One region of the Streptomyces sp. NPDC048197 genome, then DNA from elsewhere that is predicted to be linked to it. Evidence: riboswitches for the same ligand, from Rfam matches in the RefSeq annotation. Region 1 holds a riboswitch; each other region holds the start of a gene.
What was found. A riboswitch is a leader RNA that binds a small molecule or an ion and turns the genes downstream of it on or off. The one in region 1 is predicted to bind cobalamin.
Positions count from the first base shown of each region.

Region 1 (9,549 bases):
CCACCGACCGGGACTGCGAGGAGGCGTCCACCACCAGCACCACCGGCGCCCGCAGCAGCTTCGCCACCTGAGCCGTCGATGACAGCTCGCCCATGCCGGACGCCCCGTCGAACAGCCCCATCACGCCCTCGACGACCGCCAGGTCCGCGCCCGCCGCCCCGTGCAGGAACAGCGGCGCGACCCGGTCCGGACCGCACAGGTACGCGTCGAGGTTGCGGCCCGGGCGGCCGGTCGCCAGGGAGTGGTAGCCCGGATCGATGTAGTCCGGGCCCACCTTGTGCGGCGAGACCGCGAGTCCCGCCTCGGCGAACGCCGCCATCAGACCGGTGGCCACGGTGGTCTTCCCGGCCCCGGACGACGGTGCGGCGATCACCAGCCGGGGAACGGCGCCCGCGCCGCTCATGCTGCACCCACCTTGCTCACCACTCGATGCCCCGCTGGCCCTTCTGGCCCGCGTCCATCGGGTGCTTGACCTTCGTCATGTCGGTGACCAGGTCGGCCACGTCGCACAGCGCCTGCGGGGCGTTCCGGCCGGTGATCACCACGTGCTGGGTGCCGGGCCGGTCGCGCAGCACCGAGACCACCTCGTCGGTGTCCACCCAGCCCCAGTGCAGCGGGTAGGCGAACTCGTCGAGGACGTACAGCTTGTAGGTCTCCGCGGCGAGGTCCCGCTTGACCTGCTCCCAGCCCTCGCGGGCCGCCTCCTCGTTGCTGAACTGCGAGTCGCGCTGCACCCACGACCAGCCCTCGCCCATCTTGTGCCAGGCGACCGTGCCGCCCTCACCGGAGTCGCCGAGCACCCGCAGCGCCCGCTCCTCGCCGACCTTCCACTTCGCCGACTTCACGAACTGGAACACCCCGACCGGCCAGCCCTGGTTCCAGGCCCGCATCGCCAGCCCGAAGGCGGCGGTCGACTTGCCCTTGCCCAGACCCGTGTGGACCAGCACCAGCGGCCGGTTGCGGCGCTGGCGGGTGGTGAGCCCGTCGTTCGGTACGACGGACGGTTGTCCCTGCGGCATTACGCGGCCTTCCTGTTGCCGTGAACGGTCCTTGTGCCCTGAACGGTGCGTACGAGCGCGGAGACGCTGTCCGCGCGCAGTGCGTCGAGGGTGACGGCGGTGCCGGCGAGGTCCCGGGCCAGCTCACCGGCCAGGCCCAGCCGTACCGGCCCGGCCTCGCAGTCCACGACGACCGAGGCGGTGCCGTCGGCGGCCAGCAGCCGCGCCGCGCGGGCGGCCCGGATGCGCGGCTCGGGGCCGCCGGTGGCCCGCCCGTCGGTGACGACGACCAGCAGCGGGCGGCGCGCGGGGTCCCGCATCCGCTCCACCCGCAGCACGTCGTGCGCCGCGAGCAGCCCCTCGGCCAGCGGGGTGCGGCCCCCGGTGGGCAGCGACGCGAGCCGCGCCGCACCGGCCTCGACCGACGACGTCGGGGGCAGCGCGACCTCGGCGCCGGCGCCCCGGAACGTGATCATGCCGATCTTGTCGCGCCGCTGGTAGGCGTCGAGCAGCAGCGAGAGCACCGCGCCCTTGACCGCGCTCATCCGCTTGCGCGCCGCCATCGATCCCGAGGCGTCCACGACGAACAGGACCAGATTGCCCTCCCGCCCCTCGCGCACCGCCTCACGCAGATCGTCCCGGCGCACCAGCAGCCCGGTGCCGTGCCGCCCGCGCGCCTTCTGGTGGGGCGCCGCGGCCTGCACCGTGGCCGCCAGGTGCAGCTTGCCCAGCGTGCCCTGGGGACGGCGGGCCCCGGTCGTCCGGCCGTGTGCGGTACGGGCCCGGGAGCGGCGGCCGTCGGCGCCCTCGCCCAGCCCCGGCACGTCCAGCCGCCGGGCCTTGAACGGCTCGTCGGCCGCCACCGCCGGCCTCTCCGCGGCCGCACCGCCCGGCGGCTGCGGCCGGGCCCCGGCCTCGTCCCCGGACGCCTCGGGCACGGACTCGGGCGCCTGCGGGGCCTCCTGCTCACGCTGCTGCGGCAGTCCGTCCCCCGGCGGCACCGACGCCTCCTGGGGGCCGCCCTCCTGGGGACCGCCCTCCTGCGGCGGCAGCCCGCCGCCCGGACCGCCCCCGTCGGGCCCGCCGTCCGGACCGTCCGGCTCCGGATCGTCCCCGCCGTCCGCCGGGTCGTCCTCCCCGGCGAACTCCTCCAGCGTCCGGTCGAGCTTGTCCTCGTCGAGGCCCGGGGCGTCGAACGGGTTGCGGCGCCGGCGGTGCGGCAGCGCCAGCAGCGCCGCCTGCCGCACGTCCTCCTCCCGGACCTCCGTCCGCCCGGCCCACGCGGCCAGCGCGGTGGCGGTCCGCGCCATCACGATGTCCGCGCGCATCCCGTCCACCTCGAACGCCGCACAGGTCGCCGCGATCTGCCGCAGCGCCGCGTCGCCCAGCACCACCTCCGGCAGCAACTCCCGCGCCGCGGCGATCCGTTGCCGCAGCGCGTCCTCCTCGGCCGCCCAGCGCGCCACGAACCCGGCCGGATCGGCGTCGTACGCCAGCCGCCGCCGGACCACCTCCACCCGCTGCGCCGGCTCCCGGGAGGCCGCGACCTCGACCGTCAGCCCGAACCGGTCCAGCAACTGCGGCCGCAGCTCGCCCTCTTCGGGGTTCATGGTCCCGACCAGCAGGAAACGGGAGGCGTGCCGGACGGAGACGCCCTCGCGCTCCACGTAGGAGGCACCCATGGCGGCGGCGTCCAGCAGCAAATCGACCAAGTGGTCGTGGAGCAGGTTGACCTCGTCCACGTACAGGATGCCGCGGTGCGCGTCCGCCAGCAGACCCGGCTCGAAGGCCTTCACGCCCTCCGACAGGGCCCGTTCGATGTCCAGGGCGCCCACGAGGCGGTCCTCGGAGGCGCCGACCGGCAGCTCCACCATCCGCGTCGGACGGCTCTCCGCGGCACCGGACCCGTGCGGCCCGTCGGGACAGCCGGGGTCGGGCGCGGCGGGGGCGCAGGCGAAGCGGCAGCCGGCCACCACGTCCACGGCCGGCATCAGCGCCGACAGGGCGCGCACCGCGGTGGACTTCGCGGTGCCCTTCTCGCCGCGGACCAGCACCCCGCCGACCGCCGGGCTCACCGCGTTCAGCAGCAGCCCCAGCCGCAGGTCGTCCATGCCGACGACCGCGGTGAAGGGGTACTGCCAGGTGGTGTTGTGCGCGCTCGTCATGCTGTGTCGTCCTCCACGTCGCCGGCCGGCCGATGTCCCGTCCCTTGCGTACCCCTCATGGCGCCCCCGGAGGCACGAACGGCAGCCCCTCCGGCACCCCCTTCTCGATCAGCCGCAGCAGCGCTCCGGTGTCCGCGTGCTCCTCGATCAGATCGCCCAGCCGGTCCAGCTGCTCCTCGCGCAGCGCGCCGAAGCGGGTGTCCGGGGCCGGGACGAACGCCCGGCCGGCGTCCGCCGCCACCCGCCGCAGGAAGGCCCGGCGGAAGGCGTCGCTCTCCAGCGAACCGTGCCAGTGCGTGCCCCATACGGAGCCGACCCGGCAGCCGTCGAGAGCGTTCCCCCGGCCGTCGGTCATGAACGCCGCGTCCCCACCCGTCACTTCGGCGACGCCGTGGTGGATCTCGTAGCCCTCCACCGCCTCGCCGAGCGCCTCGCCCACCGGCCGGGCGAGCGTCTTCTCCACCGCGAAACGGACCCGTACGGGCAGCAGCCCGAGGCCCTCGACGGCGCCCGCCCTCGACTCGACCTCGTCGTCGATGTGCTCGCCGAGCATCTGGTAGCCGCCGCAGATGCCCAGCACCGGGCGGCCCTCGGCGGCCCGCCGGGCGACCGCGTCCGCCAGCCCGCGCTCGCGCAGCCAGGCCAGCGCGCTGACCGTGCCGCGGGTGCCCGGCAGCACCACCAGGTCCGCGTCGGCCAGTTCCTCCGGCCGGTCCACGAACCGCACCACCACGCCCGGTTCGGCGGCCAGCGCGTCCACGTCGGTGAAGTTCGACATCAGCGGGACGGCGCAGACCGCCACCCGCAGCACGTCCGCGCCGTGCGGTGGGGCCACCACGCTCTCCCGCACCGTGCCGCGCAGCGAGACGCGGAGGCCGTCCTCCTCGTCGATGCCGAGCCCGTGCGCGTACGGCAGCACGCCCAGCGTCGGCCGCCCGGTCAGCTGCCGCAGCATGTCCAGACCGGGCTCCAGCAGCGTCACATCGCCCCGGAACTTGTTGACCAAGTACCCCGCGACCAGCGCCTGGTCCTCCTTCGACAGCAGCGCCGTGGTGCCGAAGAAGGACGCGAAGACGCCGCCGCGGTCGATGTCGCCGACCACCACGACCGGTATCCGGGCCGCTCGGGCGATGCCCATGTTCACGATGTCGGTGCGGCGCAGATTGATCTCGGCGGGGCTGCCCGCGCCCTCACAGATGACGGCGTCGTGCGTGCGGCGCAGCTCGGTGAGGCAGTCGGTGACCGTCCCCAGCAACTGCTCCCGCCCGCCCGCGTGCGACGTCTCCCCGGGGGACGACCCCCCGGCCCGACCGAAATACCCGCGCGCGCTCATCTCACCCACCGGCCTGCCCAGCAGCACCACCTGGCTGCTGCGGTCGCCGCCCGGCTTGAGCAGGACCGGGTTCATCAGCGCGGTCGGTTCGACCCGGGCCGCGGCGGCCTGCATCGCCTGCGCCCGGCCGATCTCCGCGCCCTCCCGGGTGACGAACGAATTGAGCGACATGTTCTGCGCCTTGAAGGGCGCCACCTTCACGCCCTGCCGGACCAGCCAGCGGCAGATCCCCGCCGTCACCACGCTCTTGCCCGCGTCGGACGTCGTACCGGCGACCAGCAGCCCGCCGCCGAGCCCCCCGGCCGTCCCGCCTTGCCCGTTCACCGGCGCTTCCTCCCGCTCGTGCCCCTGTTGCCCGCGACCTTCTGCCGTACCGCGCCCGCCGTCAGCCGTCCCGCCACCGTCGCCACCAGCGCCAGCGCGCTCACCCGCCGCGAGAGCCGCACCGCCCGCTCGATGTCCGCCACCACGGGCGGCCGCGCCGCACCGTTGAGCACCGGACGGTGCTCCACCCGTCCGCCGTACGCCAGCGTGCCGCCCAGCCGCACGCCCAGCGCACCCGCGAACGACGCCTCCACCGGGCCCGCGTTGGGGCTCGGATGCGCCCCGCCGTCCGCCCGCCAGGCCGCCAGCGCACCGCGCCGGCCGGGGCCCGCGAGCACGGTCAGCGCGGCGGTCAGCCGGGAGCCGGGCCAGCCGGCGACGTCGTCGAGCCGGGCCGCCGCCCAGCCGAACCGCCGGTAGCGCGCGGACTTGTGACCCACCATCGCGTCCAGGGTGTTCACCGCCCGGAACGCCACCAGACCGGGCACCCCGCCGAACGCACCCCACACCAGGGCGCCCACCACCGCGTCCGAGGTGTTCTCGGCCACCGACTCCACCACCGCGCGGGCCATCTGCGGCCCGTCCAGCGCCTCGGGATCGCGGCCGCACAGATGCGGCAGCCGCTCCCGTGCCACGTCCAGATCGCCCGCTTCCAGCGCACCGCCGACGGCCCGCGCCTCCCGGCCCAGCGAGGTGCCGCCCAGCACCGCCCAGACGGTGGCCGCGGTCAGCGCCACCCGGGCGCCGCGGCGGTGCCGTACGGCCCGCTCCAGCAGCGCCGCGCCGGCCGCCGCACCGCCCGCGCACAGCACGGCGTGGGCCGCGCCGCGGCCCCGGTGGTCGCGCCACAGCCGGCGCTCGACGGCGGCGGCGGCCCGGCCGAACGCGGCCACCGGATGGCCGCGCCGAGGGTCCGCCGCGATCAGGTCGCCGAGGAAGCCGAGAGCCGCGCCGCACGCATATCCCGCGTGTTCGCCGCGCATCGGATCAGGCCGCCGTCGGTCCTCGAAGGGGCCCTGCGGCAGCGGGCAGTGGGGGGCGGGGCGGGCGGCCGGGCATGGCGTTGTGTCCTCACTCAGGGTCCTCGCCCTGGCTCGACGTGACGGCGACCAGAGTCTCCTGGCTCCCGGATCGGCGTGTCCCCCGGCCTTCCCGCCCGTACGTCGGTACGGACCGTGGCCCTCGTCGGAGGAACGCTCCCCGGTGACAGTGGCGGGACCGCGCCGGATTCTCACCGGACTTCCTCATCTGTCGCCGATTGGCCCCGGCAGTCCACCACGGTCCGCGAGGCCCGTCAACTCGCCCTTGACCTGCGACGCTGCCCGATGGCAGGCCCTGTGGCGCACGCCACAGGGTGGCGGTGGCGTCACGGACGGTTGCCCCCGTCCCTGATTCCACGTCACTATCTGGTGCACGGTGGCGAAGGGGCCGCCGGAAGGGGGCTGGGGGATGCCGGAGCACGTCGACCACCACGAGGACCGTCAGGAGATCCGTTTCAGGGTCACCGGGACGGACAATCCGCAGCAGGACCTCGACGACCTCCGGGCCTGGCTGGAGCGCGAACCCTGGCTGAGCCGCCGGGAACACACCTGGGAACACCGGCCGCAGCCCCCGCACCGCACGGACGGCGGGGACGAACCGGGCCCCGCCGACATGGCCGTGGGCGTGGACGACCTGATCCTGGTCATCGTCGGCGCGATCGTCACCGAGGTCGCCAAGGGAATGAGCATCGCCGTGCGGGAATGGCTGCGGCGCCGCAAGGAGGAGCGCGCCGCCGGCGAGGAACCCGCCGTCGAGGTCGTCGGCGACGGCGGTCCCGCACGCCCCGATCCCGGCAGCCCGGCGCACGAGAGTGGCAGCACCGGCGAGGACTGAGCCGGATGTCCGAATACGACGCGCGGGGAAAGACCAACCGGGCGCTGCTGATCGGTGTCCACGACTACGCCACGCTGGACGACCTGCCCGCGGTGCGGGACAACCCCGCCAAGCTGGCCCGCGCCCTGACGGCCACCGACCTGTTCACCACCGACGAGGTCAGGTTCTGCGAGCCGATCGAGCCCGAGGAGCTGAGCCAGGCGCTCAAGACCGTCGTCGACGAGGCCCGCGGCCTGCTGCTGGTGTACTTCGCCGGCCACGGCTGGGTCGGCAGCGACGGCGGCGACCTGCAGCTGATGGTGGGCGCCTCGGTGTCCCGGCAGAGCCACACCACCGTCTCCTGGCAGGACGCGGTGCTCTCCTGCCTCGACAGCGCCCGCGCCGAACGCATCGTGATCATCCTGGAGTGCTGCTACGCGGGCAACGCCGGCGGCGCCTTCGGCGCCCACCGCAAACCCATGTCGCTGCTGATGGCCGCCCAGCCCAACCGCCGGATCTTCAGCGGGGAGGAACCGGCCGGCGGCACCGTTTTCAACCGGGCCCTGGTGCAGATCCTGGAAAACGGCATCCCTGGAAGGCGGTTCGTCACCTTCGAGGACCTGGTACGGGAGCTGCGGGTCCGGCTCGCCGGTGAGCGGACGCCGATGGGCGACGTGTGGGAGCCCCGGTCGGCGAAACAGAACACCGTCGACGACGTCGTACTGTCCTTCGCCACCCCCGAGGTCCCGCTGCCGACCCCGCCCCGGGCCCGCTTACGCCGCCACTTCAACGAGTACGTCCGGCCCCGCCTGAAACCGCTGCTCGCCTGCCTCACCGTGCTCGTCCTGATCGCCACCGGACTCGTCGTCCGGCAGCTGCTGCAGCCGCTGCCGAACTGCCCGCCCGCCCTCGAACTGCGGCTGCTCACCGCGCCGGAGGCCGAACCGACCCTGCGCCAGGCCGCGTTCGACTACGAGATGTCCGAGGCCAACACCCGCCCGCTGCAGGGCGAGGGCGACCTCCCGGCGGGCTGCCGGCGCGCCCAGATCACCGTCTACTCCGCCGCCAAGGACCAGATCGACCAGGGCTTCGCCGCCGCCGTCCGCTGGCAGGGCGAGGCCCGCGGCACCGGCCCGGGCGAGCCGGACGACAAGGGCACCGATCCGCTCTACCGGCCCGGCCCGCAACCCGACCTGTGGATCCCCGAATCCACCGCCGACTACGAGGAGGCCCGCCGCGGCATGCCCGCCACAGGCTCCCCGGCGACGCTGCACAACACCGGGCCGGTCGCCTACAGCCCGCTGGTCGTCGGCATCCCCGCCGGCAAGCGGCCGGCCGACGTCCAGAGGGTGGGCGCCTCCTGGCAGGACCTGCTCACCGGCACCGACAGCGGCCACCAGGACCTCAAACTGCTGCGCCCCAGCCCGGTCTTGTCCGGCACCGGCCTGCTGCACACCATCGGCCTCTACCTCGCCAACGACGGCTCGCACATCGGCTCCGCCGGCTCCCCGGACCCGGCCCTCGCCGAGGGCGCCGAGCAGCGGCTCTCCGCCCCGGGCAGCCAGTACGCCGACAGCACCGAGCTGCTGTGCTCACTGCGCCCGGCCACCGGCCCCGGCCCCGACACCACTGCCACCGCCACCGGCCAGGCCCCCGCCGGCGCCGGCCGCGGCGACCGCTCGGCACCGCTGGTCTCCGAGAAGTCCCTGACCGACTACAACCTCGGCCGGGCGATCGGCAGTTGTCCCGCCCTGTCCGGCCCGCTCGCCCCGGACGACCGCTACGTCGCGTACTACCCCAAGAACGTCCCGGCGCTCGACCACCCGCTGATCCGCGTCGACTGGCGCGGCGCCACGGACGCCACCGCACGGCAGGCCGCGGTCGACCGCTTCGCCGACTGGCTGCGCGCCCCGGACGGCGGCCGGCCGGTGCTCACCGCGCAGGGCTACCGCCCGGTCCCCGGCAAGGACGGCACGGCCCCCGCGCCGGCGCCGGACTCCCCGCTGCGCAGCAGCCGCGCCAACGCCGACCTCGACGCCCCCGTCGTCCCCTTCGCGGCCGGCACCGAGCAGGTCGCCCGGGTCCTCGACGGCTACGACAAGGCGCAGCGGCCCAGCCGGCTGCTCCTCCTCATGGACACCTCCACCTCGATGGCCGACGACGGCAAGCTCCCGGTCGCCCTCGGCGCCGCGGGCCGCGCCCTGGAGATGGTCGGCGCCCGCCACACCTACGGCCTGTGGACCTTCCCCGACCGCGCCCACCCCGGCGATCCGGACGCGGTGCGCCGGGTCGTCCGTCTGGGCACGGTCGACCCGGCGCACGGCAAGGCCGCCCTGGACAAGATCGCCAAGGGTGACCTGGTCGACCACGGCGCCGCGATGGAGGAGGCGCTGACCGCCGCCGTACGGGAGATGAAGAAGTCGTCCGGCAGCAACCAGGCCATCGTGCTGATCATGGACGAGGACGACGGCCGGCTGCGGCGCGCGGCGGGTGTCGAGCAGCGGCTGACCGCGCTGTTGAAGGAGAAGCCCGCGGTGCCGGTGCTGACGCTGGTGCTGGGCAGGGCCGGCTGCGACAACTTCGCCCTCCAGGGGCTGGCCGGCGCCTCACGGGGACAGTGCGTGCCCGGCGGCCCGCAGGCGCCCGACCTGCTGGCCGGCCTGATCGCGTCCATCGGTACCGCGGGCAAGGAGGACCGGTGAGGAACCCCCGTAGGCCCTGGCCGGCCGCCGCGCTCGCCCTGACGCTGACCGCGGCGGTCTCCGGCTGCACCTCCGACTCCGGACCCGGTCCCGAGAAGGGCCCGATCGTCCTGGCCACCGGCAGCGACCTCAGCAGCACCGGCGTCCGCCAGGAGCTCATCCACGCCTTCGAG
Region 1 covers NZ_JBIDAJ010000003.1:10,776-20,324, reverse strand. Annotated here, with positions in the region: gene ACGF4C_RS05415 (cobyrinate a,c-diamide synthase) at 1-403, opposite strand, end outside; gene cobO (cob(I)yrinic acid a,c-diamide adenosyltransferase) at 420-1,019, opposite strand; gene ACGF4C_RS05405 (putative cobaltochelatase) at 1,019-3,163, opposite strand; gene ACGF4C_RS05400 (cobyric acid synthase) at 3,219-4,820, opposite strand; gene ACGF4C_RS05395 (cobalamin biosynthesis protein) at 4,817-5,803, opposite strand; cobalamin riboswitch at 5,933-6,068, opposite strand; gene ACGF4C_RS05390 (hypothetical protein) at 6,270-6,695, shown strand; gene ACGF4C_RS05385 (caspase family protein) at 6,701-9,376, shown strand; gene ACGF4C_RS05380 (extracellular solute-binding protein) at 9,373-9,549, shown strand, end outside.

Region 2 (9,549 bases), on a different contig from region 1:
CACCGCCGCGGCGGCGCCCACGGCGGCCGGGGACGACACCGTCGACGTGCCCTTCACCGCCACGATGCCCATAGCCGGTCTGGGCACCTGGACGTACCGGTCGAAGCTTCCGCTCCGTCAACAGCCCGACGGCAGCTGGAAGGTGGACTGGGCGCTGTCGATCGTCCATCCGCGGCTGAGCGGCACCAAGAAGTTCCACCTCGAACGCGAGGAGACCGGCGCCACCCCGGACGTCACCGACCGCAAGGGCGCGTCCCTGTCGGCCGCGAAGTTCCCCTCGCTCGGCACCGTCCTGCACCAGCTCGACACCGGTACGGACGGCGGCGGCGCGCGCGGGGCGATCCAGCTCGTCGACCGGGCCACCGGGAAGGTCGAACGCACCGAGGCCACCTTCGCGAAGAAGCCCGACCGGCCGGCCCGCCGGCCGGTCCGGACGACGCTCGACGCCACCTGGCAGGCCGCCGCGGAGAAGGCCCTCGCCTCCGGCGCCCACGGCCGCAACGCCTCGCTCGTCGCCCTCCGGATCGACAACGGCGAGATCCTCGCGATGGCCAACTCTCCGTCGTCCGGCTTCAACCGCGCCGTCTCCGGCACCTATGCGCCCGGCTCCACGTGGAAGATCGTCACCAGCAGCGCCCTGCTGCTCAAGGGCGCCGTCGCACCCTCCGACGTCGTCGACTGCCCCAAGTACCTCACGGTGGGCAAGGAGTTCCACAACGTGGAGACCTCCGAACACCGCAACGCGACCTTCCTGAAGGACTTCACCGAGTCCTGCAACACCGCCTTCATCAGCCTGCGGGGCAAGCTCGGCGACCGGGAACTGGGCGACGTCGCCGGCAAGTACTTCGGCGTCGGCCAGAAGTGGCATGTGGGCATCGCCTCGTACGACGGGTCGGTGCCGGCGCCGCGCGACGAGACCGAGCAGGCCGCCTCGATGATCGGGCAGGGCAGGATCCAGGCCAACCCGCTGATCATGGCGTCGGTCACCGCCACCGCCGTCTCCGGCACCTTCCACCAGCCCTCGATCACCCACGGGAACCAGGACACGACGACCACCACACCGCTGCCCCGCAAGGTCGTCACCCAACTCCGCACGATGCTGCGCACCACCGTCACGGACGGCACGGCGCGGGTCCTGGCCGGTCTGCCCGGCGACATCGGCGCGAAGACCGGCACCGCCGAGGTCTCCGACGACGAACCCAACAACGGCTGGCTCGCGGCGCACCGCGGCAACGTCGCCCTTGCCTGTGTCGTCGAACAGGGCGTGACCGGCGGCGGCTCGGCCGGTCCCGTCATCCGCGACCTGCTGAGCGCCGTGCCCACCGATCCCTCATGACGGCAGCGGCTGCCCGGCTCAGAAGTCCCGTCCGTCCGCGACCAGGTTGTAGGCCTCGCCGAAGGGACCGTGGAGTTCGCCACGGGCCCCGCTGAGGTCGACGTCCGTGGTCGGGTGGGCGGCCCGCAGCCGCTCCATCATGGCGCCGGAGAGAAAATGGTGATGCAGGTCGAGCCGCTCCAGGTGGGTCAGCGGCCGGCCGGTGAGGAGACTCTCCGCGCCCCGGTCGGTGAGCATGCCCAACGCCAGGCTCAGCGACCGCAGACGGGGTACGACGGGGGCCTTCGCGACCTCCTCGGCGATCTCGTCCTGGATGTCGCTGTTCTCCAGGCCGAGGGACCGCAGCGCGGGCAGCCGCTCACCGCTCAGGATCGGCGCCAGGTCGAATGCGTCGGCCACCTCGCCCTCGCCGTCATCGACCCCGAGCCAGAGGTCCAGCCGTTCCAGCCCGGGCAGGTCGCTGGCCGCCACCGCCCGCAGCACGCCGGACGGCAAACAGCAGGACTCGAAGCGCAAGGTCTTCAGCGCGGTATGCCGGAACGGGCTCAGCTCCCACCCCTGCTTTCCCCGCACGTCCAGCCTTTCCAGCAGCGGGAAGCGTTCGAGGACGGGTGTGAGGTCGGTTTGGTGGATGCAGGAGAAGTCCTGCTCGTCCCCGAGGAACAGCGCCCGCAGCCGCGGGAACCGCTCCGCGGCATCGAGCAGATGCGTGGCGGCGGCCGGGCCGTCGAAGCCCGTGAAGCCCAGGACCAGTGTGGTCACCCGGGTGGTGTCGACGCTCTGCACGAAGCGCTCGAAGACCTCAGGGAATCCGGGCGGTCCGGAGACCGCCGCGCTGAGATGCCAGGCCCGTCCGTGTGGGTCGGTACCGGCAGCACCGTCCGGATCGAACTCCGTCACCAATTGGCCGTGGAATTCCCCAGTGCGCTGATTTCCGTGCATCAATGCTCCCGTTCACGCCTTGTTCAGATACGCCAGGACCGCGAGGACACGGCGGTTGTTGTTGTCGTCATCGGTGATGCCGAGTTTGCCGAACATGGAGGTGGTGTATTTGCTGATGGCGCTGTCGCTGAGGAAGAGCCGCTGGCCGATGGCCTGGTTGGACAGTCCTTCCGCCATCAGGCCGAGCACGGAATGTTCGCGTTCGGTGAGCCGTTCCAGGCGGCGGTTCGAGGAGCCGCTGGACAGCAGTTTGGCGATGACGGCCGGGTCCATCGCCGTCCCGCCCCCGGCCACGCGTGCCAGCGCATCGATGAATTGATCGGCGTCGAACACGCTCTCCTTGAGGAAATAGCCGATGCCGCCGGCGCCGTCGGCCAACAGCTCGCGGGCATAGAGCTGTTCCACGTGCTGGGAGAGGATCAGGACCGGCAGCCCGGGCAGTTCGCGGCGGGCGGCAAGAGCGGCCCGCAGGCCCTCGTCCGACTGCGTCGGCGGCATGCGGACATCGACGACGGCCACATCCGGCCGCCATGTCAGCAGCGCATCGAGCGTCTCGGGTCCGGTGGCCGCGGTCGCCACCACCTGGTGTCCGAACGCCTCGACGAGGCGGACCATTCCGTCACGCAGGAGGTAGAGGTCTTCGGCTACAACGATTCGCATGGCACCACCATTCTCGCGCAGGTCGGGCCGCCTGCCGGACTGCTGATCTCCAGGGTGCCGTCGAAGACCGCGAGACGGCGGCGCAGCCCCGCGAGTCCGCCACCGGCACGCTCGCCGGCTCCGCCGCGGCCGTCGTCCGCCACCTCGACGACGAGGCCGGTGCCGTCCAGGGCGAGGGAGATCCGGGCCCGGGTCGCACGGGCGTGCTTGACCGCGTTGGTCAGCAGTTCGGCGATACCGAAGTAGACGGCGGACTCGATCGGCGGGTCCAGGCGGAGCTGGAGGTCGGCGTGGACGTCCGCTTCCAGTGAGCTGTCCAGGGCGAGGGCGCGCACGGCGTCGATCAGCCCCCGTTCGTTGAGCACCGGCGGGTTGATGCCCCGGACCAGTTCGCGCAGTTCGGTCAGTGACGTGGCGGCGCCGGCCCGTGCCTCCCGCATCAGCGCCTTGGCCCGGTCGGGGTCCGTTTCCATCAGCTTCTCCGCGGTCGCCAGGGAGAGCCCGAGCGAGACCAGGCGGGCCTGCGCGCCGTCGTGCAGGTCCCGCTCGATCCGGCGGATCTCCGCCGCCTGGGCGACGGTGGTGTCCGCGCGCTGGGCCGTCAGCTCGTCCACCCGGTCCGCCAGCGCCATCGCCGGCGACGGGCGCAGGAAGCGGACGGCCACCGGCTCGACGGTCCGCCAGGCGTACGGGGCGCTCGCGACGGCCAGGACCAGGCCGAGCACCCCGGCCAGGCGCAAGGGGAGCTCCGAGCGGCCGAGGCCGAGGACCGCCGCCGCGACTCCGGCCGGCGGGACGGCCGCGGTCACGCCGATGGTAAGCGGTGCGACCGCCAGGAACCGCAGGTCGCGCCAGGTCGCGGGATCGCTCCACCAGAGCCGCCACCGCTGCTCCTGGCGGGCGTCCCGGCTGCTGCGCCGGTAGGAGAACCCGTTCCACCAGTATCCGGTGGACATCCGCACCACCGGCTCGGCCTGCCGGTACCCGGCGGGGATGACGGTGCCCGTCCACTGCGCGACGAGGTGGCGGACCGCCCGGCAGAGCGGCCGGGACACGGCGAACGTGCCGATGCCCGCCCACACGAACACCGCTGTCCACGCCCACGGGTTCCCCGCCCACCAGACCCCCAGCGCGACGGCGGCCCACACGGCCGGCACCAGCAAGCTGACAGCCGCCACCCCACACGCCCGGACGAACCCCACCCCGGCACCCGCCAGCCACAACCCCAGTTTTCGCATGACCATCCCTTGTCGCTTCTCCCCGCCAGTGCTTGCACTCTGCGCTGCGCACAGCCTGATCCCCGCCGGACCGGCCCGGTAGTGGGTCTGGCCCCACTCACCCGTAGGTCCAGGCGCATACCGCGCCCCTCGTGCGCTCCGTAGCGTCGACACCATGACGACGACACGAAGCACCAACGACACCAGCACACACACCGCCGGCACGCACGGCCGGGGCACCACCGGCCGGCCCTCGGCCGTGGCGGGCCACCTCCACCCTCCGCGCACCCGGCGGGACTTCGGCACGCTGAAGAAGCTCGTCGCGGCCTACGGTGCGCTCAGCTCCGCCGTGCTGATCACGGTCGCCGTCCTCGCGATGACGGGACATCCGGTGACCTCGTTCCTGTGGGGCCGCTCGGGCGGAGTGCTCGCGAGCGCCGCGGTGATCTACTGGATGACCGTCCTCGCCGCACGGGGAACCCGGTGGGCCTATCTCCGCGTGCGCATCCTCTCGGTGCTCATGCCGATCGTGATCGTCGGCGTCGACCTGATCCCCGGCATCTGTCCGCCGTGGTTCGCCCTGATCCAGGCCGCCGCCGCCCTCCCCCTCGCCGCAGCCGCTTTCGTCAGCAACGGGCCCCGCCTGCGGGCTGCCTTCCCCAAGAGCTCCTAGGCAGGGATCTTCTGACAACGCCGTGGTGCCTGCCAAGATCCAGGCATGGCAGGCACTCATCCGAAGATCAAGGACCTCATAATCGACTGTGTGGACCCGGAACGACTGGCCTCGTTCTGGGCGGAGCTCCTCGGGAGACCGATCGCGGCCAGAACGGGCCCCTATGTCTGGCTCGCCCGTGGCGAGGGCCCGGGCGTGGGCTTCCAGAAGGTCGCCGAGCCCACCTGCGGCAAGAACCGCCTCCACTTCGACCTGGCGTCGGCGGACCCGGCCGCCGAGCAGGCGCGGATCGAGGCGCTCGGCGGCCGGCTGCTCGACGCGTATGCGGCGGGCGGCTTCCTGGTCATGGCCGATCCCGAGGGGAACGCATTCTGCGTCATTCCGCCCGGGCCGTTCGAGGTCGACGACGACGGGCGCGCGCACTACCTCGACGGCAGCGGCTCATGAGCCGCCGGGCCCCACGTCCGGCGCCCTCGCGATGCCGCACCGGACGGGGGGTTCGCTCACCGGGTGCTCAGGAGGAGCTGGTGGGAAGCGTGGCGCGGACGTGGCGGGCCGCGGTGACCAGGTTCTCCAGGGAGGCGCGCACTTCGGCCCAGCCGCGGGTCTTCAGGCCGCAGTCCGGATTGACCCACAGCCGCTCCGGCGGGAGGGCCGCAAGCCCCTTGCGCAGCAGGGCCGCCGCCTCGTCGGCATCGGGGACGCGGGGCGAGTGGATGTCGTAGACGCCGGGTCCGGCCTCGCGGGAGTAGCCGGCCGCGGCGAGTTCGCCGGCGATCTGCATGTGGGAGCGGGCCGCCTCCAGGCTGATGACGTCGGCGTCGAGGTCCTCGATGGCGGCGAGGATGTCGCCGAACTCAGCGTAGCACATATGGGTGTGGATCTGGGTGTCCGGGCGTACGCCGCCGGTGGTCAGCCGGAACGCCTCGGTGGCCCAGGCCAGGTACGCCGGGCGGGCGTCGGCGCGCAGCGGAAGGGACTCGCGCAGTGCCGGCTCGTCGACCTGGATGACCGAAGTCCCCGCCGCCTCAAGGTCGTTGACCTCATCGCGCAGGGCGAGGGCGACCTGGCGGGCGGTGTCGGCGAGCGGCTGGTCGTCGCGGACGAAGGACCAGGCGAGCATGGTGACCGGGCCGGTGAGCATGCCCTTGACGGGGCGGCCGGTGAGCGACTGGGCGTAGGTCGTCCAGCGCACGGTCATGGGCTCGGGGCGGGCGAGGTCACCGGCGAGGATCGGCGGGCGGACGTAGCGGGTGCCGTAGGACTGGACCCAGCCGTGCCGGGTGGCGAGGTAGCCGGAGAGCTGTTCGGCGAAGTACTGGACCATGTCGTTGCGTTCGGGCTCGCCGTGCACCAGGACGTCGAGCCCGGTCTTCTCCTGGAAGGAGATCACTTCCTGGATCTCGGCCTTGATGCGTTCCTCGTAGGCGACGGTATCGATGCGGCCGGCCCGCAGGTCCGCCCGGGCGGTGCGCAGTTCGCCGGTCTGCGGGAAGGAGCCGATGGTGGTCGTCGGGAGCAGCGGCAGCGAGAGCTGGGCGCGCTGCGCGGCGGCCCGCCGGTCGTACGGCTGCGAGCGGCGGGTGTCGCGGTCCGTGACGGCCGCGGCCCGGGTACGTACGGCGGGGACGCGGGTGATCGGCGAAGCGGCACGGGAGGCCAGGTCGGCGCGGTTGGCGGCGAGTTCGGCGGCGATGGTTTCGGTGCCGCGGCCGAGACCACGGGCCAGGGTGACGACCTCGGTGGTCTTCTGACGGGCGAAGGCCAGCCAGCGCAGGATCTGCGGGTCGATGTCGTGTTCGGCGGCGGTGTCGAGGGGGACGTGCAGGAGGGAGCAGGACGCGGCGACATCGACCTGGCCGGCGAGTCCGAGGAGGGTGCCGAGGGTGGACAGCGACTTCTCCAGGTCGTTGATCCAGATGTTCCGGCCGTTGACCACGCCGGCGACCAGCCGCTTGCCGGGCAGTCCGCCGACGGCGGCGAGGTCGTCGAGTTGGGCGGCCGAGGCCCCGGTGAAGTCCAGCGCGAGCCCGTCCACCGGGGTCCTGGCCAGTACGGGCAGGGCCTCACCCAGGCGGTCGAAGTACGAGGCGACCAGCAGCTTCGGCCGGCCGGTGAGGGCGCCGAGCTCTCGGTAGACCCGCTCGGCGGCGTTCAGTTCGGCCGGGGTGCGGTCCTGGACGAGGGCGGGCTCGTCGAGCTGTACCCATGCGGCGCCGGCCGCGTGCAGGTCGGCGAGGACCTCGGCGTACACCGGCAGCAGGCGGTCCAGGAGGGTGAGCGGCTCGAAGCCGGCGGCGACGCCGGGCGCGGGCTTGGCGAGCAGCAGGTAGCTGACGGGGCCGATGAGGACGGGGCGCGGGGTGTGGCCGAGTGCGAGGGCTTCGCGCAGCTCACCGACCTGCTTGGCCGAGTCGGTGGTGAACACCGTGCCCGGGCCCAACTCCGGGACGAGATAGTGGTAGTTGGTGTCGAACCACTTGGTCATCTCCAGCGGCGCGGCGTCCTGGGTGCCGCGGGCCATGGCGAAGTAGCCGTCGAGCGGGTCGGCGGCGACGGCGTCCCGGTGGCGTTCGGGGATCGCGCCCACCATGACGGTGGTGTCCAGGACATGGTCGTAGTACGAGAAGTCGCCGGTCGGGACCTCGTCGATGCCGGTGTCGGCCAGCTGCCGCCAGTTGGCGCTGCGGAGCTCGGCGGCGGTCCTCCGGAGCGCGTCGGCGGTCACCCGGCCCTTCCAGTACCCCTCGACGGCCTTCTTCAGCTCCCGTCGCGGGCCCTGCCGGGGGTAGCCGTACACGGTGGCCCGAACGGTCGCGGCCGCGGACTTCCCGGCCCCTGCCCCTGTCGCTGTCACGGTCACAAGAAACTCTCCTTCGCGAGCTTGTCTCCTACGGATCCCGGAGACGGAACGGAGGCGCGAAGGACGAACGAACCGGACGGAGCAGTTGCGGAGTTGTCACTGCAGACCACTGCCCGGTCTGTACGCCGACCCGCCCTCGAAGGTCACCGGAACGTCCGCACGTGATCCCTCACGCGCGGGCAACGGGCAGGTCTTCGGACTCGCGGGCACATCCACCCATCGAACTGCGAAAGGCGGACACCTACTGGCCGTCGCTTCCCAGACCCGTCCGGGTCCAGTGCGTATGACGGCGCTCGTTCCCACTCACCGCTGCGGGGCAGTCCCGGAATCCCACCGGGTTCCCTCTTACGACACGCCTGCCTGGCGGACAGGGCGAACCAGCTGCCCGACCAGCCTAACGCCCCTCCGTGGCTATCGGCCCGTCGCGGCCGGTCGGTATTCGGTGAGCAGGAGGGCGATGTCGTCGGCGCGGTAGGAGGAGCGCTGGGCGTGGTGGAGGAGGCGGTCGGCGAGTTCGTCGAGGGAGTCGGCACGGGCGTGGGCCATCGAGGCGCGGAGGTGGTCGATGCCCACGTCGATGGGGGTACCGCGTTCTTCGACCAGGCCGTCGGTGTAGAGGGCGAGCGCGGAGCCGGGTGGCAGGTCGACGGGGGTTTGCGGATAGTCGCTGGCGTGGTCCACGCCGAGGAGGGGGCCGGTCTCCAGGTCCAGTACGTCGGTGTGCCCATCTGGATGGCGGAGCAGCGGCGGCGGGTGACCCGCGCGGACGGCCCGGACGCGGTGGCCGGCGGGGTCGAGGTGGAGGTAGCAGCAGCTGGCGAGGAGGCCGGTGCCGAGGTCGATGAGGGTGCGATTGGCGCCCGCCAGGACGTCGCCGGGGGCGTGCCCCACCGCGACGAACGCCCGTACTGCGCTGCGGAGTTGGGCCATGGTGGCGGCCGCCGCGATGCTGTGTCCCTCGACGTCCCCGATGACCAGGGACACGCCGTCGGCGGCGGGGATGACGTCGTACCAGTCACCGCCGATGTCCATGCCGCTGGTGCAGGGGAGGTAACGGGCCGTCGTCCGCAGGTCGGGGAGGACCGGGAGCCGGTGCGGCAGCAGGGCCTGTTGGAGGCCGCGGGCGAGGGCGAATTCGGAGTCGTAGAGCCGTGCGCGTTCCAGGGCCTGGGCGATCAGGCCGGCGAGCGCGGTGAGCACGCTGCGGTCCTTGGCCGTGAAGTGGTGGATCTCGTCGAAGCCGAGGACACAGGTGCCGGCGGGGCGGCCGGAGGCGATCAGCGGGAGGTACGCCCAGGAGTTCACTCCGCCGACCGGGATGCCGGGGTAACCCTGGGCGAGGCTCTGCTGCGACTCGATGAAGAGCGGGACGCCGGAGGTCAGGGTTTCGGTGCCGGGCAGCGGCGCGTGCAGCGGCATGCCGTCCAGCCAGTCGAGGAAGCCCTCGTGGTGGCCGGTGTGGAAGATCAGCTGCATCGTGCCGTCACGGACCGCGTAGAGGGCGAGTTGCTGGCCGCCGAACGCCGGGAGGAGCTGCTCGGCGACGACTTCGCAGACCTGGTGGGTGGTGACCGCCTCGGTCAGCGCACTGCCCAGTTGCAGGACGTGGTACATGACGCCCAGCCGGGCCGGTGCGGCGGCCGCGGTGGTGGAGGGGGCCAAAGGGGCCGGCGATGCGGCCGGCTGTGGCGGTGCGGTCGCGGTGGGCGGCCCGGCGGGTTCCGGTGCGGCGTCCGGGCGGCCGGTGGGGACCACCCGGCCGGTCACGCCGCTCGGGTCGGGGTGGAGGGAGAAGGCGAGCCACTGGTCGGGCGGGCGGCAGACGAGGAAGGAGGTCGGCGTCTGCGAGACCATCGCG
Region 2 covers NZ_JBIDAJ010000005.1:193,486-203,034, forward strand. Annotated here, with positions in the region: gene ACGF4C_RS09615 (penicillin-binding transpeptidase domain-containing protein) at 1-1,336, shown strand, start outside; gene ACGF4C_RS09620 (STM4015 family protein) at 1,355-2,236, opposite strand; gene ACGF4C_RS09625 (LuxR C-terminal-related transcriptional regulator) at 2,291-2,938, opposite strand; gene ACGF4C_RS09630 (sensor histidine kinase) at 2,923-4,176, opposite strand; gene ACGF4C_RS09635 (hypothetical protein) at 4,331-4,828, shown strand; gene ACGF4C_RS09640 (VOC family protein) at 4,874-5,275, shown strand; gene metE (5-methyltetrahydropteroyltriglutamate--homocysteine S-methyltransferase) at 5,343-7,691, opposite strand; cobalamin riboswitch at 7,877-8,052, opposite strand; gene ACGF4C_RS09650 (SpoIIE family protein phosphatase) at 8,103-9,549, opposite strand, start outside.
Region 2: it holds a riboswitch for cobalamin, as region 1 does, so the genes downstream of both, metE (5-methyltetrahydropteroyltriglutamate--homocysteine S-methyltransferase) here and ACGF4C_RS05395 (cobalamin biosynthesis protein) in region 1, are expected to answer to the same signal.

Region 3 (9,549 bases), on a different contig from region 1:
GGCCTTCACCGTCGCCACCATGCCGCCGTGGTACTGGAAGTAGTCGTCCGAGTCGGCGATGTCGTGTTCGCGGGTGTCGGTGTTCTTGGCGGCGACCGCGATCCGCTTGTACGCGGCCTCCATCTCGTCCCGGGCCGGGCGCCCTTCCAGGCCGCGGCCGTAGGCGTAGCCGCCCCAGACGGTGTAGACCTCGGCGAGATCGGCGTCGGTGCGCCAGTCGCGGGAGTCGATCAGCTGGAGCAGGCCGGCGCCGTAGGTGCCGGGGCGGGAGCCGAAGATGCGGGTGGTGGCGCGCCGTTCGTCGCCGTGGGCGGCCAGGTCGGCCTGGGTGTGGGCGCGGACGAAGTTGTCCTCGGCCGGTTCGTCCAGGCCGGCGGCGAGCCGTACCGCGTCGTCCAGCAGGCCGGTGACGTGCGGGAAGGCATCGCGGAAGAAGCCGGAGATGCGCAGCGTGACGTCGATGCGGGGGCGGCCGAGTTCGGCGAGCGGGACGGCTTCGAGGCCGGTGACGCGGCGGGAGGCGTCGTCCCATACGGGGCGGACACCGAGCAGCGCCAGGGCCTCGGCCACGTCGTCGCCGCTGGTGCGCATGGCGCTGGTGCCCCACAGGGACAGGCCGACGGACTGCGGCCAGTCGCCGTTGTCGGTGCGGTAGCGCTCCAGCAGGGAGTCGGCCAGGGCCTGGCCGGTCTCCCAGGCGAGCCGGGAGGGGACGGCCTTGGGGTCGACGGAGTAGAAGTTGCGGCCGGTCGGCAGCACGTTGACCAGCCCGCGCAGCGGCGAACCGGACGGGCCGGCCGGGACGAAACCGCCGTTCAGGGCGTGTACGGCGTGGTCGATCTCGTCGGTGGTGGCGGCCAGCCGCGGGACGACCTGGCGGGCGGCGAAGTCGAGGATGTCGGCGACCTGCGGGCCGTGGCCGGCGGCCACGCCGGGCACCGCGGCCGGGTCCCAGCCGGCGTCCTCCATCGCCTGGACCAGGGCGCGGGCCCGGGCCTCGGCCTCGTCGGCGGTGGTGCGGGTCGCGGCGGACTCGTCGAGGCCCAAGGCCTCGCGCAGGCCGGGCAGGGCGGAGGTGCCGCCCCAGATCTGCCGGGCGCGGAGGATGGCCAGGACGAGGTTGACCCGGGCCTCACCGGCCGGCGCGGCGCCCAGGACGTGCAGACCGTCGCGGATCTGGGCGTCCTTGACCTCGCACAGCCAGCCGTCGACGTGCAGCAGGAAGTCGTCGAAGCCGTCGTCGTCCGGGCGCTCCTCCAGACCGAGGTCGTGGTCGAGCTTGGCGGCCTGGATCAGCGTCCAGATCTGGGCGCGGATGGCCGGGAGCTTGGCCGGGTCCATGGCGGAGATCTGCGCGTACTCGTCGAGCAGCTGCTCCAGGCGCGCGATGTCGCCGTAGGAGTCGGCGCGGGCCATCGGCGGGACGAGGTGGTCGACGAGGGTGGCGTGCACCCGGCGCTTGGCCTGGGTGCCCTCGCCGGGGTCGTTGACCAGGAAGGGGTAGACGAGCGGGAGGTCGCCGAGGGCGGCGTCCGGGCCGCAGGCCGCGGACAGGCCGGCGTTCTTGCCGGGCAGCCACTCCAGGTTGCCGTGCTTGCCGAGGTGAACCATGGCGTCCGCGCCGAAGCCGCCGTCCTCGCGGGAAGCGGCGATCCAGCGGTAGGCGGCGAGGTAGTGGTGCGAGGGCGGCAGATCGGGGTCGTGGTAGATCGCGATCGGGTTCTCGCCGAAGCCGCGCGGCGGCTGGATGAGGACCAGCAGATTGCCGCGGCGCAGCGCGGCGAGCACGATGTCGCCGTCGGGGTTGTGGGTGCGGTCCACGAACATCTCGCCCGGCGGCGGCCCCCAGTGCTGCTCCACCGAAGTGCGCAGGTCCTCCGGGAGGGTGGCGTACCAGCGCTTGTAGTCGGCGGCCGGGATGCGGACGGGGTTGCGGGCCAGCTGCTCCTCGGTGAGCCACTCCTGGTCGTGGCCGCCGGCCTCGATGAGGGCGTAGATCAGCTCGTCGCCGTCACCGGATGCGAGGCCGGGCACCGGCTCGGCGCTCTCGTCGCCGAAGTCGTAGCCGTCCGCACGCAGCCGCCGCAGCAGTTCGACGGCGGAGGCGGGGGTGTCCAGTCCGACGGCGTTGCCGATGCGGGAGTGCTTGGTGGGGTAGGCGGAGAGCACCAGCGCGAGGCGCTTGTCGGCGTTGGGGAGGTGGCGCAGCCGGGCGTGGCGTACGGCGATGCCGGCGACCCGGGCGGCGCGCTCGGGGTCGGCGACGTAGACCGGGAGGCCGTCCTCGTCGACCTCCTTGAAGGAGAACGGGACGGTGATCAGCCGGCCGTCGAACTCGGGCACGGCGATCTGCGAGGCGGCGTCGAGCGGCGAGAGGCCCTCGTCGTTCTCCTCCCAGGCACTGCGCGGCCCGGTCAGGCACAGCGCCTGGAGGATCGGGACGTCGAGGGCGGCCAGCGCGCCGGCGTCCCAGGACTCGTCGTCGCCGCCGGCGCCGGCCTCGGCGGGCCTGGTGCCGCCGGCGGCGAGGACGGTGGTGACGATGGCGTCGGTGGTCCGCAGCGCGTCGATGAGTTCGGGCTCGGGGGCGCGGAGCGAGGCGACGTAGAGGGGGAGCGGGCGGCCGCCGGCCGTCTCGATCTGCGCGCACAGTTCGTGCACGAAGCCGGTGTTGCCGCTCATGTGGTGGGCGCGGTAGTAGAGCACGGCCACGACCGGGCCGGTGCCGTCGGCGGCCGGGCGCTCCAGGTGGCCCCAGGTCGGGGCGGGCTCGGGCGGTTCGAAGCCGTGGCCGGTGAGCAGCACGGTGTCGGAGAGGAAGCGGGCGAGCTGTTCGAGGTTGCCGGGGCCGCCGTGCGCCAGGTAGGCGTGCGCCTCGGCCGCGATGCCGACCGGGACCGTGGACTGCTCCATGAGCTGGGCGTCCGGGGCCTGTTCGCCGGTGAGGACGACCACCGGCCGGTGCTGGTCCTGGGCGAGCAGCAGGTCGAGGCCCTCCTGCCAGGCGCGGATGCCGCCGAGGAGGCGTACGACGACGAGGTCGGTGCCGTCGAGCAGGTCGGGCAGACCGGTGACGTCGAGGCGGGCGGGGTTGGCGAGCCGGTACGCCACCGGGCCGGTGGCCGCGCGGGCACTGAGCAGGTCGGTGTCGGAGGTCGACAGCAGCAGGATTCGGGGGGCCGCGGGGTGGTCCCCGGACGAATGCAGCATGCGAGCGCTGGCCTTCCTCGGGGTGTCCGCGCCCCGGGTGGTCGTAAGGACGGCGGGAGTTCCTGACTCACCCGGCACCGGCCGGGTTCACAGTGGCGGGACCGCGCCGGATTCTCACCGGGCTTCCTCCCTCGGGCCGAAGGGCCCGGCGCCGTCGCTGGCGTCCGACGGGTCAGCCGACCCGCCGACCTGCATAGTAAGGGCTGCGGGCGGAGGAGGTAAGCGGGCCTTGGCGGGGGCGGGGCGACACCGCGGGCGGCGGCTTCCGCACGCCCGGGACGCGGGCCTTCGCGGCCCGTGCCGCGGTGGCCGGATTCGTCCGTTTCATGGCCGGATCCGCCCCGGATCGGTCGCGCACCGTCGTAGGTATGCTCGCCGCCATGCCGCCCTCCCCCTCACCACGGCCCCGACGGGCCGAGCCGCCCGTGCGGGCCCGCGGTGACGCCTGCCCGGGAGCACTGCGGCTGCATCCGGCCGCCGACGGCCATCTCGCCCGAGTACGCATCCCCGCCGGTGACTTGACGGCTCGTCAGGCGCACGCGCTGGCCGATGCCGCGGACCTGCTCGGTGACGGCCGGCTGTCCCTGACCTCGCGCGGCAACGTCGAGCTGCGCGGCCTGCCGGACGGCTGCGGCGGCCGCCTCGCCGAGCTGCTGCACGACGCCGGCCTGCTGCCCTCCGAACGCCACGAACGCATCCGCAACATCCTCGCCTCCCCGCTGGCCGGACTGGACCGGAACACCCCTGCTGACGTGCGGTGGTGGGCCCGCCGGCTGGACGAGCTGCTGTGCGCGAGCGACTCCGCACCTGCGCTGTCCGGCCGCTTCCTGTTCGTCCTGGACGACGGGCGGGGCGATGTGGCGGCGCTCGGCGGCGATGTGACCTTGGTCGCAGAATCGGGCATCACGGGTGACGGGGCGGCCGGCGGCGGGGCGCTGCTGCGGGTCGGCGACGACCCGGCGGCGCTGCGGATCGCCGGCCCGGACGCACCGCGCGCGGCACTGGCCGCCGCCGAGACGTTCCTGACCGCCGCGGCGGCCGGCGGCACCGGCGCCTGGCGGGTGCGTGAACTCCCCGAGGGCCACGCACTGTCGGCGCGGGACGTGGCGGCGGGGCTGCGCGCGGCGGGCATCGAGGCGTCGTACGTGGCGGAGGGGGAAGGTGTGGCCGAGCCAGTGGTCCGCCACGCGGACTCCTCCGCCCCCGGCATCATCGAGGGCCGCGACGGCCGCCGCGCGCTGTCCGTACTGGCGCCGCTCGGCAGGCTGTCGGTGGCCCAGTGGCGGCTGCTCGCCTCCCTCGCGGCCGACGAGGGATCCGGCGGACTCCGCCTCACCCCGTGGCGCGGCATCGTCGTCCCCGGCCTGCCGGCCGCCGCGGCCGCGCCCCGCCTCCGCGCACTGTCCGCCGCCGGCCTGGTCACCGACCCGTCCTCCCCCTGGCACCGCATCGGCGCCTGCACCGGCCGACCGGGCTGCGCCAAGTCCCTCACCGACGTCCGCGCGGACGTGACGGCCGCGGTCGAGGCGGGCGTACCCCTGCCACCAGGCCTCCCCGCATCCATTCCCGTGCCACCGTCAGCCCCCCTCTACTGGTCCGGCTGCGAGCGCCGCTGCGGGCATCCGCACGGCACCTGGATCGACGTACTGGCGACGGAGGCGGGATACCGGGTCGCGGTCGTCGGCCCGGACACACCGCGGCCGACGCCGCCGGCGACAGCAACACCGACCACACCGACAGCGACAGCAACCCCCGCGTCATCCGCAGTACCGGCACCATCCGCACCACCCGCAACACCAGGAACGCCAGAAACGAGGCCAGAGTGACCGCGTTCGACTACGAGAAGGACGGTGCGGAGATCTACCGCCAGTCCTTCGCCACCATCCGCGCCGAGGCGGACCTCGCCGGCCTGCCCGCCGACGTCAGCCGGGTCGCGGTCCGGATGATCCACGCCTGCGGCATGGTCGACCTCGTACGCGATCTGGCCTTCACCCCCGGTGTGGTGACCGCCGCCCGCAAGGCGCTGCGTGACGGCGCGCCGATCCTCTGCGACGCCAACATGGTCGCCAGCGGCGTCACCCGCAAGCGGCTGCCGGCCGGCAACGAGGTGCTCTGCACGCTGGCCGACCCCGCGGTGCCGGACCTGGCCGCCCGGATGGGCACCACCCGCAGCGCCGCGGCCCTGGAACTGTGGCGGGACCGCATGGAGGGCGCCGTCGTCGCGTTCGGCAACGCCCCGACCGCCCTCTTCCGGTTCCTCGAAATGATCGAGGAGGGCGCTCCCCGCCCGGCCGCCGTGATCGGCATACCCGTCGGCTTCATCGGCGCGGCGGAGTCCAAGGACGCCCTCATCGCCCATCCGTCGGAGCTGGACCACATCGTGGTGCGCGGACGGCGCGGCGGCAGCGCCATGGCCGCGGCCGCCCTCAACGCCCTGGCTAGCGAGGAAGAGTGAGCGTGAGCGAGCAGCAGGAAACCGGCACCGGCACGGGCGCCCGCACCGGGACCACCGGCCGTCTCTACGGCGTGGGCCTCGGCCCCGGCGACCCGTCCCTGATGACCGTGCGGGCCGTCGACGTCATCGCCGAGGCCGACGTCATCGCCTACCACAGCGCCCGCCACGGCCGTTCGATCGCGCGCTCCATAGCGGCCCGGCACCTGCGCGCCGACCACATCGAGGAGGCGCTGGTCTACCCGGTCACCACCGAGTCGACCGACCACCCCGGCGGCTACCGCGGCGCGCTCGACGAGTTCTACGAGGAGGCCGCGGAGCGCCTGGCCGCGCACCTCGACGCCGGCCGCACGGTGGCGGTCATCTCCGAGGGCGACCCGCTCTTCTACGGCTCCTACCAGCACATGCACAAGCGGCTCGCGCACCGCTACCCGACCGAGGTGATCCCCGGCGTCACCTCGATCAGCGCCGCCGCGGCCCGCCTGGGCAAGCCGCTCGCGGAGGCCGACGAGGTCCTGACGATCCTCCCCGGCACGCTGCCCGAGGAGGAACTGACCGCCCGCCTGGCCTCCACCGACACCGCCGTGGTCATGAAGCTGGGCCGCACCTTCCCGACCGTCCGCCGCGCCATGGAACGCGCCGGCCGCCTCCCCGAAGCCCACTACGTCGAACGCGCGACGATGCCCGGCGAACGCACCGCCGACCTCGCCGCGATCGACTCCGACACCGTCCCCTACTTCTCCGTCACGGTCGTCCCCAGCCGCATCGCGGCCCAGTCGGCACCGCAGCCCTCCAAGACCCCGGCGTCCGCACGGGGAGCAGGCGAGCTGGGTGAGGTACGCGAGCTGGATGAGCTGGACGAACTGGGCGAAGTGGTCGTCGTAGGCACCGGCCCGGCGGGCCCCCTCTGGCTCACCCCCGAGTCCCGCGGCGCCCTCGCCGCCGCCGAGGACCTGGTCGGCTACACCACCTACCTGGACCGCGTCCCGGTACGCCCCGGCCAGCGCCGCCACGCCTCCGACAACAAGGTCGAGTCCGAACGCGCCGAACTCGCCCTGGACCTGGCCCGCCGCGGCCGCCGGGTGGCCGTGGTCTCCGGCGGCGACCCGGGCATCTTCGCCATGGCGACAGCAGTCCTGGAAGTCGCCTCGCAGGACCCGTACCGCTCGATCCCGGTCCGCGTCCTCCCCGGCGTCACCGCCGCCAACGCGGCCGCCGCCCGCGCCGGTGCCCCCCTCGGCCACGACTACGCGGTCATCTCCCTCTCCGACCGTCTCAAGCCGTGGGAGGTCATCGCCGAACGCCTCCATGCCGCCGCCTCCGCCGACCTGGCCCTCGCCCTCTACAACCCCGGCTCCCGCAGCCGCACCTGGCAGGTGGCCAAGGCCCGCGAACTCCTCCTGGAACACCGCGCCCCGGACACCCCGGTCATCCTCGCCCGCGACATCGGCGGCCCCGGGGAATCCGTCCGCACCGTCCCCCTCGCCGACCTCGACCCCACCCAGGTCGACATGCGCACCCTCCTGATCATCGGCTCGTCCCAGACGCAGAAGGTACGACGCGACGACGGCACGGAGATCGTGTGGACACCGCGGAGGTATCCGGAGAAGTAGCAGGCAGGTGGGTGTGGGCCCCGGACACGAGCCCGGGGTCACGCCCCTTGCCGGCAAACCTGACACCGGTCCGTGCCGTCCCACTCCTCCCACCCGAAGGCGGTGGGCGCAAAGGGGCGGCCCTCCAGTTCCTCGCGCACGGCCACGCGGTAGGCCCAGACCGCTTCGAGGTAGGGGTGATAGACGTCGTGGAAGGCGCGCGAGTTGTGCCGCGCCCCTTCCGCAACGGCACGCTGCAGCGCCCGCAGCCGCTCGAACATGGCCTGTCCGGCACCGGCAACGGCGGTACTCGCGTCGATGAACAGCCGCTCCCGCACCTCATGGATCGCAGCGTCGGTCAGCGCCGCACGCGCGGCGGCACCGACATCCGCCTCGTCATCCGCCCACTGGGCGATCTGCCGAAGCCGCGCGTGGCACACCCCGGCAGCGGAGATGAACTCGATGTAGACCGCCCGCCGCCGCTCCGCACTGCTACGGGCTTTCTCGTGGCGCTGCTTGAGTTGATCCGCAAGCACGGTCCCGGAAATGGCGATCAGACCACCACTCACGGTCGCGACGAGCGTCCCCCAGTCCACACGTCCCCCTTCACGGTGGCGATGAACGACGACCAGGCGGCAGCGCGGATGCGCAGCACCGGACCGTTCGGGTTCTTGCTGTCCCGGACGGACACGGTGTGCGGGAGCCCGTCGGCTACCTCCACGCAGTTGTCAGCTCCGCCGTCGCTGTAGCTGCTCTTGCGCCACACCGTCACAACCGGCCACCCTTCACCGTCGCTATGAATGAGCCCCAATGCGTCAGCCGGGACGTACAGCACCGGGCTGTCGGGAAGCTTGCTGTCGCGGACGGGTACGACACCGGTGAAACCAGCGGCTACCTCGACGCAGTTGTTGTCTCCGCCGTCGCTGTAGCTGCTCTTGCGCCACACCGTGCCGCTCCGACCGGGCAACGCAGTCATAGCCGCCCGTCCTTCACCGTCTCTATGAATGAGGTCCACGCACCGGCGGTGACGCGCAGCACCGGACCGTCGGGAACCTTGCTGTCACGGACGGGGACGATGTCGGTGAAACCGTCGGCCACCTCGACGCAGTTGTCCTCACCGCCATCGCTGTAGCTGCTCCTGCGCCAAGCCGCACCCGCAAGGTCTGAGGTCGTCTTCATGGCTTGCTTTCCTCCACCAACTGCCGGATGAACGCTGCTGAGTCGGACGGCGGAAGTGCCGCGTCTCGAAGCCGATCGTAGGACAGGCGGTATCGAGTGATTTCGTCTGGCTCTTCGATCAGTTCGCTTGACGTGTTGCCTTCCAAGTGGGCAACAGCGCTCCCGTCCGCCATCCAGAGGATCGTCAGGGAGCCACCCATGAGGTTATGCACGCCGGTCGCGAACGGAAGTACCTGGATGGCCATATGAGGCGCCTCCGCAGCCTCAGCAAGCCGCGCTAGTTGGCCATGCCACACCACCGGATCGGGGGCTGGGCGCCGTAGCGCCGCCTCGTCGAGGATGATCCGAATGCTCGGCGGTCGGTCTCGCTGGAGGAGCTCCTGCCTGCCCATGCGGGCCGCGACGGCTTCTTCCAGCTCATCGGGACTTATGGGTGTCGGGGAAGAGGAGAGCACCACCCGGGCGAAGGCCTCGGTCTGCAACAAGCCAGGGACAACCACCGAGTACTTGTGGATGATCACGGCCTTCGCCTCGTACCGCATGAACTCGCGATACCTGTCCTTGAACGCATCCAGCCGCGCCAACCTCCACAACCGCACCAGCAGTTCGCCCGTCCCGTGGACCCGGTCGAGCGCCTCCATCACCGGTAGCTTCGAGAGGCGTTCGCCGGTTTCCAGGCGGTGCAGGTACGTGCGGTCGTAGTTGGTTTCCTCGGCCAGTTGGGCCAGGGATTTGCCAGCCGCCTCGCGTAACCGACGGAGTTCGCAGGCGAGGACCCAGCGGGCGGAATCCTCGTTATCGGAATTCTTTTCGACCATCCCCACTCTCCCCTTGTTGCCCTTTTCCACGGCAACGTCCACCTACTTTCACAAGCGGCGTCGCGCCAGCAACTCTAGTGACCAGCAAGGGCGTTGACATCACCCGCCAGGATCCGAACTTGGGGAAGGAAAGAAATAGATGGTGGAGCGCAGTCGGGCGGCCGCGACGATCAAGGATGCGGAGGAGGCGCGGGATGAGTTGCGGGTGGCGCTGAAGGGAGCGGGAGTGACCTTGCCCTCGCTGACCCTGGACGGCGTCTCGCTGGTGGGGGACTTTCCGCGGCCGCTCGTGGACCTG
Region 3 covers NZ_JBIDAJ010000001.1:639,708-649,256, reverse strand. Annotated here, with positions in the region: gene cobN (cobaltochelatase subunit CobN) at 1-3,210, opposite strand, end outside; cobalamin riboswitch at 3,247-3,375, opposite strand; gene cobG (precorrin-3B synthase) at 3,591-5,036, shown strand; gene ACGF4C_RS02895 (precorrin-8X methylmutase) at 5,033-5,665, shown strand; gene ACGF4C_RS02890 (precorrin-2 C(20)-methyltransferase) at 5,662-7,275, shown strand; gene ACGF4C_RS02885 (CchlQ) at 7,314-7,850, opposite strand; gene ACGF4C_RS02880 (DUF397 domain-containing protein) at 7,820-8,230, opposite strand; gene ACGF4C_RS02875 (DUF397 domain-containing protein) at 8,227-8,433, opposite strand; gene ACGF4C_RS02870 (helix-turn-helix domain-containing protein) at 8,430-9,251, opposite strand; gene ACGF4C_RS02865 (hypothetical protein) at 9,391-9,549, shown strand, end outside.
Region 3: it holds a riboswitch for cobalamin, as region 1 does, so the genes downstream of both, cobN (cobaltochelatase subunit CobN) here and ACGF4C_RS05395 (cobalamin biosynthesis protein) in region 1, are expected to answer to the same signal.